2 regions of the Enterobacter sp. UPMP701 genome follow, and region 2 is predicted to be linked to the other one. Evidence: predicted binding sites of a transcription regulator. Region 2 holds the regulator's gene; the other holds the start of a gene.
The links. Region 2 encodes PurR, which represses purine synthesis genes. Its sites were predicted from a motif close to CANGCAAACGTTTGCNTG; they were not measured.

Region 1 (5,740 bases), on a different contig from region 2:
ATTGGCATTCGCATCGAAGACGACATCGTCATCACCGAAACCGGCAACGAAAACCTGACCGCGAGCGTGGTAAAAAACGCTGACGATATCGAGGCGCTGATGGCAGCGGCACGCGTATGAGCGTGATCATCGTGGGCGGCGGCATGACTGGCGCCACGCTGGCGTTAGCCATCTCGCAGTTGACGAAGGGGCAGCTTCCGGTGCATCTGGTTGAAGCCGTCGCGCCGCAGGCGAAGAATCACCCTGGGTTTGATTCCCGCGCCATTGCCCTGGCGCAGGGTACCTGCCAGCAGCTGTCCCGGATTGGCATCTGGCAGGCCATCGCCGATTGCGCCACCGCCATTAATACCGTACACGTGAGCGATCGTGGCCATGCCGGATTTGTCACGCTGGATGCCCATGACTACCGTATTGCCGCGCTGGGCCAGGTTGTTGAACTCCACGATGTCGGCCTGCGCCTGTTCCGTCTGTTGCAGGACGCGCCAGGCGTGACGCTGCACTGCCCGGCTCGCGTTGCCAGCTTCACCCGCAGTGAAGATGCGGTCAGCGTGACGCTGGATAACGGCGTTGTTCTCGACGGCCAGCTTCTGGTTGCCGCGGACGGATCGCGCTCGGCGCTCGGCACCCAGTGTGGCGTAGAGTGGCGTCAGCAGTCTTACGGGCAGGTTGCGGTCATTGCGAACGTCTCGACCGCCGCGGAACACAATGGCCGGGCGTTTGAGCGCTTCACCCAGCACGGCCCGCTGGCGATGCTGCCGATGACGGACGGGCGCTGTTCGCTGGTCTGGTGCCACCCGCAGGATAAAGCCGAAGAGGTTAAGTCCTGGTCCGACGAACGTTTTTGTACCGAGCTGCAGAAAGCCTTTGGCTGGCGGCTCGGGCGTATTACCCAGGCGGGAAAACGTGCAGTTTATCCGCTATCGTTAACCACCGCATCGCAGTCTGTTTCCCACCGCGTGGCGCTGGTCGGCAACGCGGCGCAAACCCTCCATCCCATTGCCGGTCAGGGCTTTAACCTCGGCCTGCGGGATGTCATGAGCCTGGCCGAAACCCTTTCGCAGGCGTGGGGCGAACAAAAAGACTGCGGTGCTTATTCGGTGCTAAGCCATTACCAGAAGCGACGCCAGGCCGATAAAGAGGCAACAATCGGCGTCACCGATGGTTTGGTCCATCTGTTTGCCAATCGCTGGGTGCCGCTGGTTGCCGGTCGCAACCTCGGGCTGATGGCGATGGAACTGTTCATTCCGGCACGTGACGTGCTGGCGCAGCGGACCCTGGGTTGGGTCGCGCGTTAAGGAGTTATCACTGTGCAAAATGTTGATGTTGCCATCGTTGGCGGCGGAATGGTTGGGCTGGCGCTGGCCTGCGGTTTACAGGGCAGCGGCCTGCGGGTGGCCGTGCTGGAGCAAAAGCAGCCTCAGCCCGTCGCACCTGATGCCCCGCCGGAACTCCGCGTGTCGGCGATTAATGCGGCCAGCGAAAAGCTGCTGACCCGTCTCGGCGTCTGGTCAGATATTATTGCCCAGCGTGCCAGCTGCTATCACGGCATGGAAGTCTGGGACAAAGACAGCTTTGGCCATATTGCCTTTGATGATGAAAGCATGGGCTATAGCCATCTGGGGCACATCATCGAAAACGCGGTAATTCACCACGCGCTGTGGCAGAAAGCAGAGCAGTGCAGCGACGTGACGCTGGTAGCACCTGCGCAGATCCAGCAGGTGGCTTGGGGCGAAAACGAGGCGTTTATCACCCTTGAAAGCGGTGACATGCTGACCGCGCGCCTGGTGGTGGGTGCCGATGGTGCCAACTCCTGGCTGCGCAACAAGGCCGATATCCCGCTAACGTACTGGGATTACCGTCATCATGCGATGGTGGCAACGATCCGTACCGAAGAGCCGCACGGCGGCGTGGCCCGGCAGATTTTCCACAACGACGGTATTCTGGCCTTCCTGCCGCTTGCCGATCCGCACCTGTGCTCGATTGTCTGGTCCTTAGTGCCGGAAAAAGCGCAGCAGATGCAGGAGGCGACGCCGGAGGCCTTTAACCAGGCGTTGTGCGTGGCGTTTGATAACCGCCTTGGTCTGTGCACCCTTGAAAGCGAGCGGCTGGTGTTCCCGTTAACCGGCCGTTACGCGCGCCAGTTTGCGGCGCACCGTCTGGCGCTGGTGGGCGATGCGGCCCATACCATTCATCCGCTGGCCGGGCAGGGCGTTAACCTCGGCTTTATGGACGCGGCGGAACTGGTGGAAGAACTGCGTCGTCTGCATCGCGAAGGCAAAGATATTGGTCAGCATCTGTATCTGCGTCGCTACGAGCGCAGCCGCAAGCACAGTGCGGCGATGATGCTGGCGGGTATGCAGGGCTTCCGCGAGCTGTTTGCCGGTGCCAATCCGGCGAAAAAACTGCTGCGCGATATCGGCCTCAAGCTGGCTGACACCCTTCCGGGTGTTAAACCTCAACTTCTGCGTCAGGCAATGGGTCTTAACGATCTTCCCGACTGGTTACGCTAATCTCGATCCCCGTCACACTTTATTTTCCCGGCCTCTGCGCCGGGGAAATTCCCTCGTTTGAAATATTCTAATTCCACGCCATTTTTCGCATTAGTTATTCTCATGTCGTGATTTTTATGTGACGGAAATTCGGCCCGTTTTTCCGCACGAAATATCACCATGTGCTAAATCCTGTTAGATCAATGTTAATTTTGTGCGGGGTTAATCGCATTTTTCCAGTGAATAACTCTGTAGGCTTTTTAGCGTTTTTTGGTCATAAGCTAATGTGATGACCCGTTTTACCTTATGGTTAACCGCCGGTTTCGGTGGTAAGTTCAGGTAAAAGAGAACGTTTGCGTCGGCAATCGGGAACGAGGCCGATACCGGGTTTCACGGTGAATTTTTCAACGAGGACAAGATGGCTCAACAGACTCCTTTGTACGAACAGCACGTGTTATGCGGCGCCCGCATGGTGGACTTCCATGGCTGGATGATGCCGTTGCACTACGGCTCGCAGATTGATGAGCACCACGCGGTGCGCACCGATGCCGGTATGTTCGACGTGTCACACATGACGATTGTCGATCTGCGCGGTAGCCGCACCCGGGAGTTCTTGCGTTATCTGCTGGCAAACGACGTCGCCAAACTGAAGACGCCGGGTAAAGCGCTCTATACCGGCATGCTGAATGCCTCGGGCGGCGTGATTGATGACCTTATCGTCTACTACTTCACCGAAGATTTCTTCCGCCTCGTTGTAAACTCCGCCACCCGCGAAAAAGACCTCTCCTGGATCACCCAACACGCCGAACCTTATGCCATCGACATCACCGTACGTGATGACCTGTCGCTGATCGCCGTGCAGGGGCCGAACGCGCAGGCGAAAGCCGCGTCTCTGTTTAACGACGAGCAGCGCGCCGCCACCGAAGGCATGAAGCCGTTCTTCGGCGTGCAGGCGGGGGATCTGTTTATCGCCACCACCGGCTACACCGGTGAAGCGGGCTATGAAATTGCGATGCCGAACGAGAAGGCCGCCGATTTCTGGCGTGCGTTGGTGGAAGCGGGCGTGAAGCCTGCGGGTCTGGGCGCGCGCGATACGCTGCGTCTGGAAGCGGGAATGAACCTCTACGGTCAGGAGATGGATGAAGGCGTTTCTCCGCTGGCCGCCAACATGGGCTGGACCATCGCATGGGAACCGGTTGACCGTGACTTTATTGGCCGTGAAGCGCTGGAGATGCAGCGTGAGAAGGGCACAGAGCAGCTGGTTGGCCTGGTGATGAAGGAAAAAGGCGTGCTGCGCGGCGAACTGCCGGTGCGTTTTACCGATGCCGACGGCAATCCTCGCGAAGGCGTGATCACCAGCGGTACCTTCTCCCCGACGCTGGGCTACAGTATTGCACTGGCACGCGTGCCGGCGGGCATTGGCGACACGGCGGTGGTACAAATCCGCAACCGCGAAATGCCGGTCAACGTGACCAAACCGATTTTTGTTCGCGCCGGTAAGCCGGTCGCCTAATTCTTTTTATCAGGAGAACTTCAATGAGCAATGTGCCAGCAGAACTGAAATACAGCAAAGAACACGAGTGGCTGCGCAAAGAGGCGGATGGCACTTACACCGTAGGGATCACCGAGCACGCGCAGGAGCTGCTGGGCGACATGGTGTTTGTTGACCTGCCTGACGTGGGCACGACCGTTAGCGCGGGCGACGACTGCGCCGTAGCAGAGTCCGTAAAAGCGGCTTCTGATATCTACGCGCCTGTGAGCGGCGAAATCGTTGCCGTCAACGACGCGCTGAGCGATTCGCCAGAGCTGGTGAACAGCGAGCCTTATGAAGGCGGCTGGATCTTCAAGATCAAAGCCAGCGACGAATCTCAGGTTGCCGCGCTGCTGGATGCGACCGCGTACGAAGCCCTGTTAGAAGACGAGTAATCAGTAATCCCCCTCTCCCACCGGGAGAGGGCAGGGGTGAGGGTGCCAATCTTCCCCTCACCCTAACCCTCTCCCACGGGGAGAGGGAACTTAAATTCACTGCACGTTTCAGGAACCATCGCTCATGACACAGACTTTAAGCCAGCTTGAAAACCGTGGCGCCTTCATTGAACGTCACATTGGGCCGGATGCTCAGCAACAGCAGGAGATGCTAAAGACAGTTGGCGCGGATTCATTAAACGCACTGATCGGCCAGATTGTGCCAAAAGACATCCAGCTTGCCACGCCGCCTCAGGTGGGGGAAGCCACCACAGAATTCGCCGCGCTGGCGGAGCTGAAGGCTATCGCCAGCCTGAACAAGCGCTATAAGTCTTACATTGGCATGGGCTACACCAACGTGCAGTTACCGCCGGTGATCCTGCGTAACATGCTGGAAAACCCGGGCTGGTACACCGCTTACACCCCTTATCAGCCAGAAGTCTCCCAGGGGCGTCTGGAAGCGCTGCTGAACTTCCAGCAGGTGACGCTGGATCTGACCGGTATGGACATCGCTTCCGCGTCTCTGCTGGATGAAGCGACCGCCGCCGCCGAAGCGATGGCGATGGCAAAACGCGTGAGCAAGCTGAAAAATGCCAACCGCTTCTTCGTGGCTGCGGACGTGCATCCGCAGACGCTGGACGTGGTGCGCACCCGTGCGGAAACCTTCGGCTTTGACGTGATTGTCGATGACGCTGACAAAGTGCTGGATCATCAGGACGTCTTCGGCGTGCTGCTGCAGCAGGTCGGTACCACCGGAGAAGTACATGACTACAGCGCGCTGATTGCCGAGCTGAAATCCCGTAAAGTGATCGTCAGCGTCGCCGCCGATTTTATGGCGCTGGTGCTGCTGACGGCGCCGGGCAAACAGGGCGCGGATATCGTCTTCGGTTCCGCGCAGCGCTTTGGCGTGCCGATGGGCTACGGCGGCCCGCACGCGGCGTTCTTCGGCGCGAAAGATGAATTCAAACGCTCCATGCCTGGCCGTATTATCGGCGTCTCAAAAGATGCTGCCGGTAACACCGCGCTGCGCATGGCGATGCAGACCCGCGAGCAGCACATCCGCCGCGAGAAAGCGAACTCCAACATCTGTACCTCACAGGTGCTGCTGGCAAACATCGCCAGCTTGTACGCCGTATTCCACGGTCCGGCTGGCCTGAAGCGCATTGCCAGCCGCATTCACCGCCTGGCCGATATTCTGGCCTGCGGGCTGCAGCAGAAAGGCCTCAAGCTGCGCCACGCTCACTACTTCGACACCTTGTGTGTGGAAGTGGCTGACAAAGCCGCCG
Region 2 (5,740 bases):
TGCACGAAAGTGACGAAACTGGCAGACGTGCATAAAGTTCGCGTGCAGAAAGCGCAAAAAACGGCGATGAACAAGCTGATGGGGCAAATTGGCAAACCTTATCGCTGGGGTGGCAGTTCGCCGCGCACCGGTTTCGACTGCAGCGGCCTTGTCTATTACGCCTATAAAGATCTGGTTAAGTTTCGCATTCCACGCACCGCCAATGAGATGTACCACCTGCGCGATGCCTCACCTGTTAACCGGGGTGAGCTGGAAAACGGCGATCTGGTCTTCTTCCGCACGCAGGGTCGCGGCACGGCTGACCACGTCGGCGTCTATGTCGGCAACGGGAAATTCATTCAGTCTCCACGCAGCGGTCAGGACATTCAAATCACCTCGCTCAGCGAAGATTACTGGGTACGTCACTACGTCGGCGCGCGTCGCGTCATGACGCCAAAAACCATTCGTTAATCCCTGCCCTGCCGCACCCGCGGCAGGGTAAGTTCCTCTTTTGCATACCCTTTCAATTTGCTATTCTGTCCTTGTTGTCTGTAGGGTTATTGGCAACGCAAAATACAATAAGGAGAGAAGCAATGTCGTTCGAATTACCTGCACTACCGTATGCAAAAGACGCCCTGGCACCGCACATTTCTGCGGAAACCCTGGAATATCACTACGGCAAGCATCATCAGACGTACGTCACCAACCTGAACAACCTGATCAAGGGCACCGATTTCGAAGGCAAAACGCTGGAGGAGATCGTCCGCGGTTCAGAGGGTGGAATCTTTAACAACGCCGCTCAGGTGTGGAACCACACCTTCTACTGGCACTGCCTGGCACCGAATGCTGGTGGCGAACCTGCCGGTGTACTGGCAACCGCCATCAACGCCGCATTTGGCAGCTTTGCGGAGTTTAAAGCGAAGTTTACCGATGCAGCCATCAAGAACTTCGGTTCTGGCTGGACGTGGCTGGTAAAAGAAGCGGATGGCAAACTGGCTATCGTGTCCACCTCTAACGCGGGCACCCCGCTGACCACCAGCGCTACGCCGCTGATGACCGTGGACGTGTGGGAACACGCTTACTACATTGATTACCGTAATGCGCGCCCGAACTACCTGGAACACTTCTGGGCACTGGTAAACTGGGACTTTGTGGCGAAGAACTTCGCCGCGTAAGGATCACGCAGAAGGGGTTACCCTTCTGCGTTTTTTGCTTATTCAGCCGTACAAACCGCTTCTGGCTGTTTACGACCGGACATCATCACCAGCAGCAGGCCGAGCGCGGCAATAATCGCCCCCATCACCGGCACAAAACTGTATCCCAGGCCACCTGAAATCACGGCGCCCCCGGCGGCAGCCCCCAACGCATTGCCGAGATTGAACGCCCCGATATTCACGGAAGACGAGAGACCCGGCGCTTCATGGGCGACGCGCATCACGCGCATCTGCAGCGGTGGAACCACGGCGAAGGTGGCAGCTCCCCAGACGACCATCGCAATCGCCGCGCCGAATTCATTCCGCGCCAGCCACGGGATCGCAATCATGATGACAATCAGCAGGGTTAAGAACCCCTTCAGCGTCCCGCTCACGGAACGGTCGGCAAATTTCCCGCCGAGATAGTTGCCAATTGAGAAGCCGACGCCAATCAGCACCAGCATCGCGGTAACAAAGAGTGGCGTTGCGTGGGTAATGTCGTGCAAGACCGGCGAAATGTAGGTGTAGAGGGTAAACATCGCCCCTGCCCCCAGCACGGTGGTCAGCAGCGCGGAGAGCACCTGCGGACGCATCAGCACCGCCAGCTCTTTACGCACTTCCGGACGTTCGCCGGCGCTGCCTTTCGGCAGGGAGAAGAACAGTGCCACCATCGCGACCACGCCCAGCCCGGCCGTCGCCAGGAAGGACATCCGCCAGCCGATCGCTTCACCCAACCAGGTTGCCGCCGGTACGCCGCCAATGTTGGCAATCGTCAGCCCCATAAACATGGTCGCCACGGCGCTTGCCTGCTTGTGTTTCGGCACAACGCTCGCGGCCACGACCGACCCGAGCCCAAAGAACGCGCCGTGGTTGAGGCTGGTCAGAATGCGCGACAACATCAGGGTGGTGTAGTCCGGCGAAATGGCCGAAAGCACATTGCCGAGGGTGAAAATCGCCATCAGGAAAATCAGCGCATTGCGGCGCGCGCGGTGCGAAAGCAGAAGCGTCATCAGCGGCGCTCCCACCATCACTCCGATAGCGTAGGCGCTGATTAGCATACCGGCGGCCGGGATCGAGACGTCCACGCCCCGGGCGATAACAGGCAGTAACCCCATCGGGGAGAATTCAGTGGTGCCAATCCCAAAAGCGCCAATCGCCAGGGCCAGCAGGGGAAAATTGATTTTCATGCGTCAACTCCGGATGCCGTGTCATGTGGTGACACAGAACAAAGAAGCGGAAAGCATGACATCAATCACAAAAAATGAGAAGTTAACAAAATGGCAAAAGATTTTTGCCAGAGAAGTAACAATCAGGAGATCGGGAGGGAGAAGGCTCTCCCCCCGCGTAAATCAGTGCAGCGCAGCCGTCAGGCCAGCCGCGACAATCAGAGCCAGCACAATAACGGTGGTGAACAGCGAAAACTTCAGATCGGAACTCATCAATTTTTCTCCTTTTAATCCCCCCACGAAAAGTGAGCTTGCTCATTTTTGCACAATTTAGCTCAAAAATCTTCCTGGATTTAAGCTGATAAACACTTTAGCTCTTCCCCTTTTCATCAAGATAGGCCAAAATTCCACGCTAAATTTATTAGCGTACCGGCCATTGACCCCCTCCTGACGTCCCGTGTCGTTTTCCTGGCGTACCGCAATCCAAAATTGCGAGATAAGGGTGAGAGAAGGCAAACGTTTACCTTCAAGTTTTTCAGGAGTTTAGGATATGGTCTGGAGTGACATTTAATGGCAACAATTAAAGACGTAGCAAAACGCGCAAACGTTTCCACTACAACCGTATCACATGTAATTAACAAAACCCGCTTTGTGGCGGAAGAGACGCGCAACGCCGTCTGGGCTGCGATCAAAGAGCTGCACTACTCACCGAGTGCGGTTGCGCGTAGCCTCAAGGTTAATCACACCAAGTCTATTGGTCTGCTGGCGACCAGCAGCGAAGCGGCCTATTTTGCCGAGATCATTGAAGCGGTAGAGAAAAACTGCTTCCAGAAAGGCTATACCCTGATTCTGGGCAACGCATGGAATAGCATAGAAAAACAGCGTGCCTATCTGTCGATGATGGCGCAAAAGCGCGTGGATGGCCTGCTGGTGATGTGCTCCGAGTACCCGGAATCCGTACTGTCGATGCTGGAAGAGTATCGCCATATCCCTATGGTGGTGATGGACTGGGGCGAAGCGCGCGCCGACTTCACCGATTCCGTCATCGATAACGCCTTCGAAGGCGGTTACATGGCGGGCCGTTATCTGATCGAACGCGGCCACCGCGAGATTGGCGTAATCCCGGGTCCGCTGGAGCGCAACACCGGTGCGGGCCGCCTGGCCGGATTTATGAAAGCGATGGAAGAGGCGCTGATTACCGTGCCGGAAAACTGGATCGTGCAGGGTGACTTTGAGCCGGAATCAGGCTACCGCGCGATGCAGCAGATCGTCTCCCAGCAGCACCGTCCGACCGCCGTCTTCTGCGGGGGCGACATCATGGCCATGGGTGCACTCTGCGCCGCAGACGAGCTTGGCCTGCGCGTCCCGCAGGATATTTCCGTGATCGGCTATGACAACGTGCGCAACGCGCGCTTCTTCACGCCAGCGCTGACCACCATTCACCAGCCGAAAGATTCGCTGGGTGAAACGGCCTTCAATATGCTGCTGGACAGGATCGTCAACAAGCGTGAAGAGTCGCAGTCCATTGAAGTTCATCCACGCCTCATCGAGCGCCGCTCCGTTGCGGATGGTCCTTTCCGCGACTACCGTCGTTAATCTTCTTCCGGGGCCAGTCAGTCTGGCTCCCGTAACCATTCCCGGTTAAGCGTTTCGCTGTCACCCAGATAATCCAGCAGCCAGGCCATAGCGGGTGAGACATCATTTTGTTGCCAGGTGAGACAGCAGGCCGCATCCGGGAACGGGTTCTCCAGCGTTAGCTCTATCCACTCTCCGGTGTCGATACGCGGACGCGCAAAATGGGCGGGCACCATGCCTACGCAGAGTCCGGCACTGAGGCACGTCGCCGACGATCCCCAGTCAGGGGCGACAACCCGCCGCTGGTTGTCCAGCAGCCATGTAATTCGCTTCGGCAGTGAACGGGAGGTATCCTCCAGCACCAGCGACGGCCAGCTGCGCAGCGTATCGTCGCTCAGCGGCCCTTCCATCGCCGCCAGGGGATGATCGCTTGCCACCACACATTTCCAGCTCAGCATCCCCATATCGCGAAAGGCGTAACGTCCCCCGACGGGGATCGCCTGGGTCGCGCCAATCGCCATCTCTACCCTGCCGTCCGCCAGCGCATCCCAGACGCCGTTGAACACCTCCTGCGAGACCCGCAGTTCAACGTCAGAGAAATGCCGATAAAAATCGACAATCATCTGCCGGGTGCGCTTGGGCTTAACGATGTTATCCACCGCAATGGAAAGGTGTCCCCGCCAGCCGTTCGCGATCTGCTGACACTGCTCGCGGGTGATCTGCATTTTTTTGATAACAGAACGCCCTTCTTTCAGAAACCACGCCCCTGCGGGCGTTAATTCCACATCACGATGCCGCCGTTCAAACAGCGGAACCGCCAGCCATTCTTCAAGCTGACGTACCGTATAGCTGATAGCCGAAGGGACGCGGTGCAACTCCTGCGCCGCAGCGCTAAAGCTGCCGTTACGCGCGACAGCATCGACCACTTCAAGAGAATAATCTGACCACATTTTCTGCCTGCAAAAAATTTGAATTCACCCGCCAAATATTAGCGTTTCACAAGCGGCTTTGCACTCCCTACACTCAGCGCCAATGTATACCTGCCTCCTCAGGAGAATAAAATAGTGCAACCCAGGAAAGGATTTTTAGTCTGGCTCGGCGGCTTAAGCGTGCTGGGCTTTTTGGCCACCGATATGTACCTGCCGGCCTTCGCCGCGATGCAGGAAGATTTGCAAACGCCTGCCGCGGCCATCAGCGCCAGCCTGAGTTTGTTCCTCGCCGGTTTTGCTTTCGCACAGCTGCTCTGGGGACCGCTCTCGGATCGCTTTGGTCGTAAACCGGTATTGCTGCTGGGGCTGGCCATTTTTGCCGTTGGCTGTCTGGGGATGTTATGGGTGCGCGATGCTACCTGGCTGCTGGTGCTGCGGTTTGCTCAGGCGGTCGGCGTCTGTGCCGCTGCCGTGACCTGGCAGGCGCTGGTCACCGACTACTACCCGGCAAACCGCACAAACCGTATTTTCGCTACCATTATGCCGCTGGTGGGTCTCTCACCTGCCCTCGCCCCGCTGCTGGGCAGCTGGATCCTCGCGCACTTTGACTGGCAGGCTATCTTTGCCACGCTGTTTGCCATCACGCTGGTGCTGATGCTGCCTGCGTTCGCTCTCAAGCCAGCGCATAAAAAAGAGGCGCATGCTGACGCGAAGCCGATTACCTTCACCTCCCTGCTGAGCGCAAAAGCATATCGCGGCAACGTTCTGATCTATGCCGCCTGTTCGGCGAGCTTCTTCGCGTGGCTGACCGGTTCGCCCTTTATTCTGCATGATATGGGCTACAGCCCGGCGGCCATTGGTCTGAGCTACGTTCCGCAGACCATCGCGTTCCTGGTGG

Region 1: gcvT (glycine cleavage system aminomethyltransferase GcvT) is a predicted target of PurR. The motif match lies at 2,832-2,849, and genes of this name have one in related genera.

Annotation. Positions count from the first base shown of each region.
Region 1 covers NZ_JBSKJN010000021.1:43,920-49,659, reverse strand. The annotation lists gene pepP (Xaa-Pro aminopeptidase) at 1-120, shown strand, start outside; gene ubiH (2-octaprenyl-6-methoxyphenyl hydroxylase) at 117-1,295, shown strand; gene ubiI (FAD-dependent 2-octaprenylphenol hydroxylase) at 1,308-2,510, shown strand; gene gcvT (glycine cleavage system aminomethyltransferase GcvT) at 2,908-4,002, shown strand; gene gcvH (glycine cleavage system protein GcvH) at 4,026-4,415, shown strand; gene gcvP (aminomethyl-transferring glycine dehydrogenase) at 4,540-5,740, shown strand, end outside.
Region 2 covers NZ_JBSKJN010000001.1:527,575-533,314, reverse strand. The annotation lists gene ACWKXT_RS02610 (C40 family peptidase) at 1-450, shown strand, start outside; gene sodB (superoxide dismutase [Fe]) at 573-1,154, shown strand; gene ACWKXT_RS02600 (MFS transporter) at 1,193-2,359, opposite strand; gene cydH (cytochrome bd-I oxidase subunit CydH) at 2,522-2,611, opposite strand; gene purR (HTH-type transcriptional repressor PurR) at 2,909-3,934, shown strand; gene punR (DNA-binding transcriptional activator PunR) at 3,952-4,863, opposite strand; gene punC (purine nucleoside transporter PunC) at 4,978-5,740, shown strand, end outside.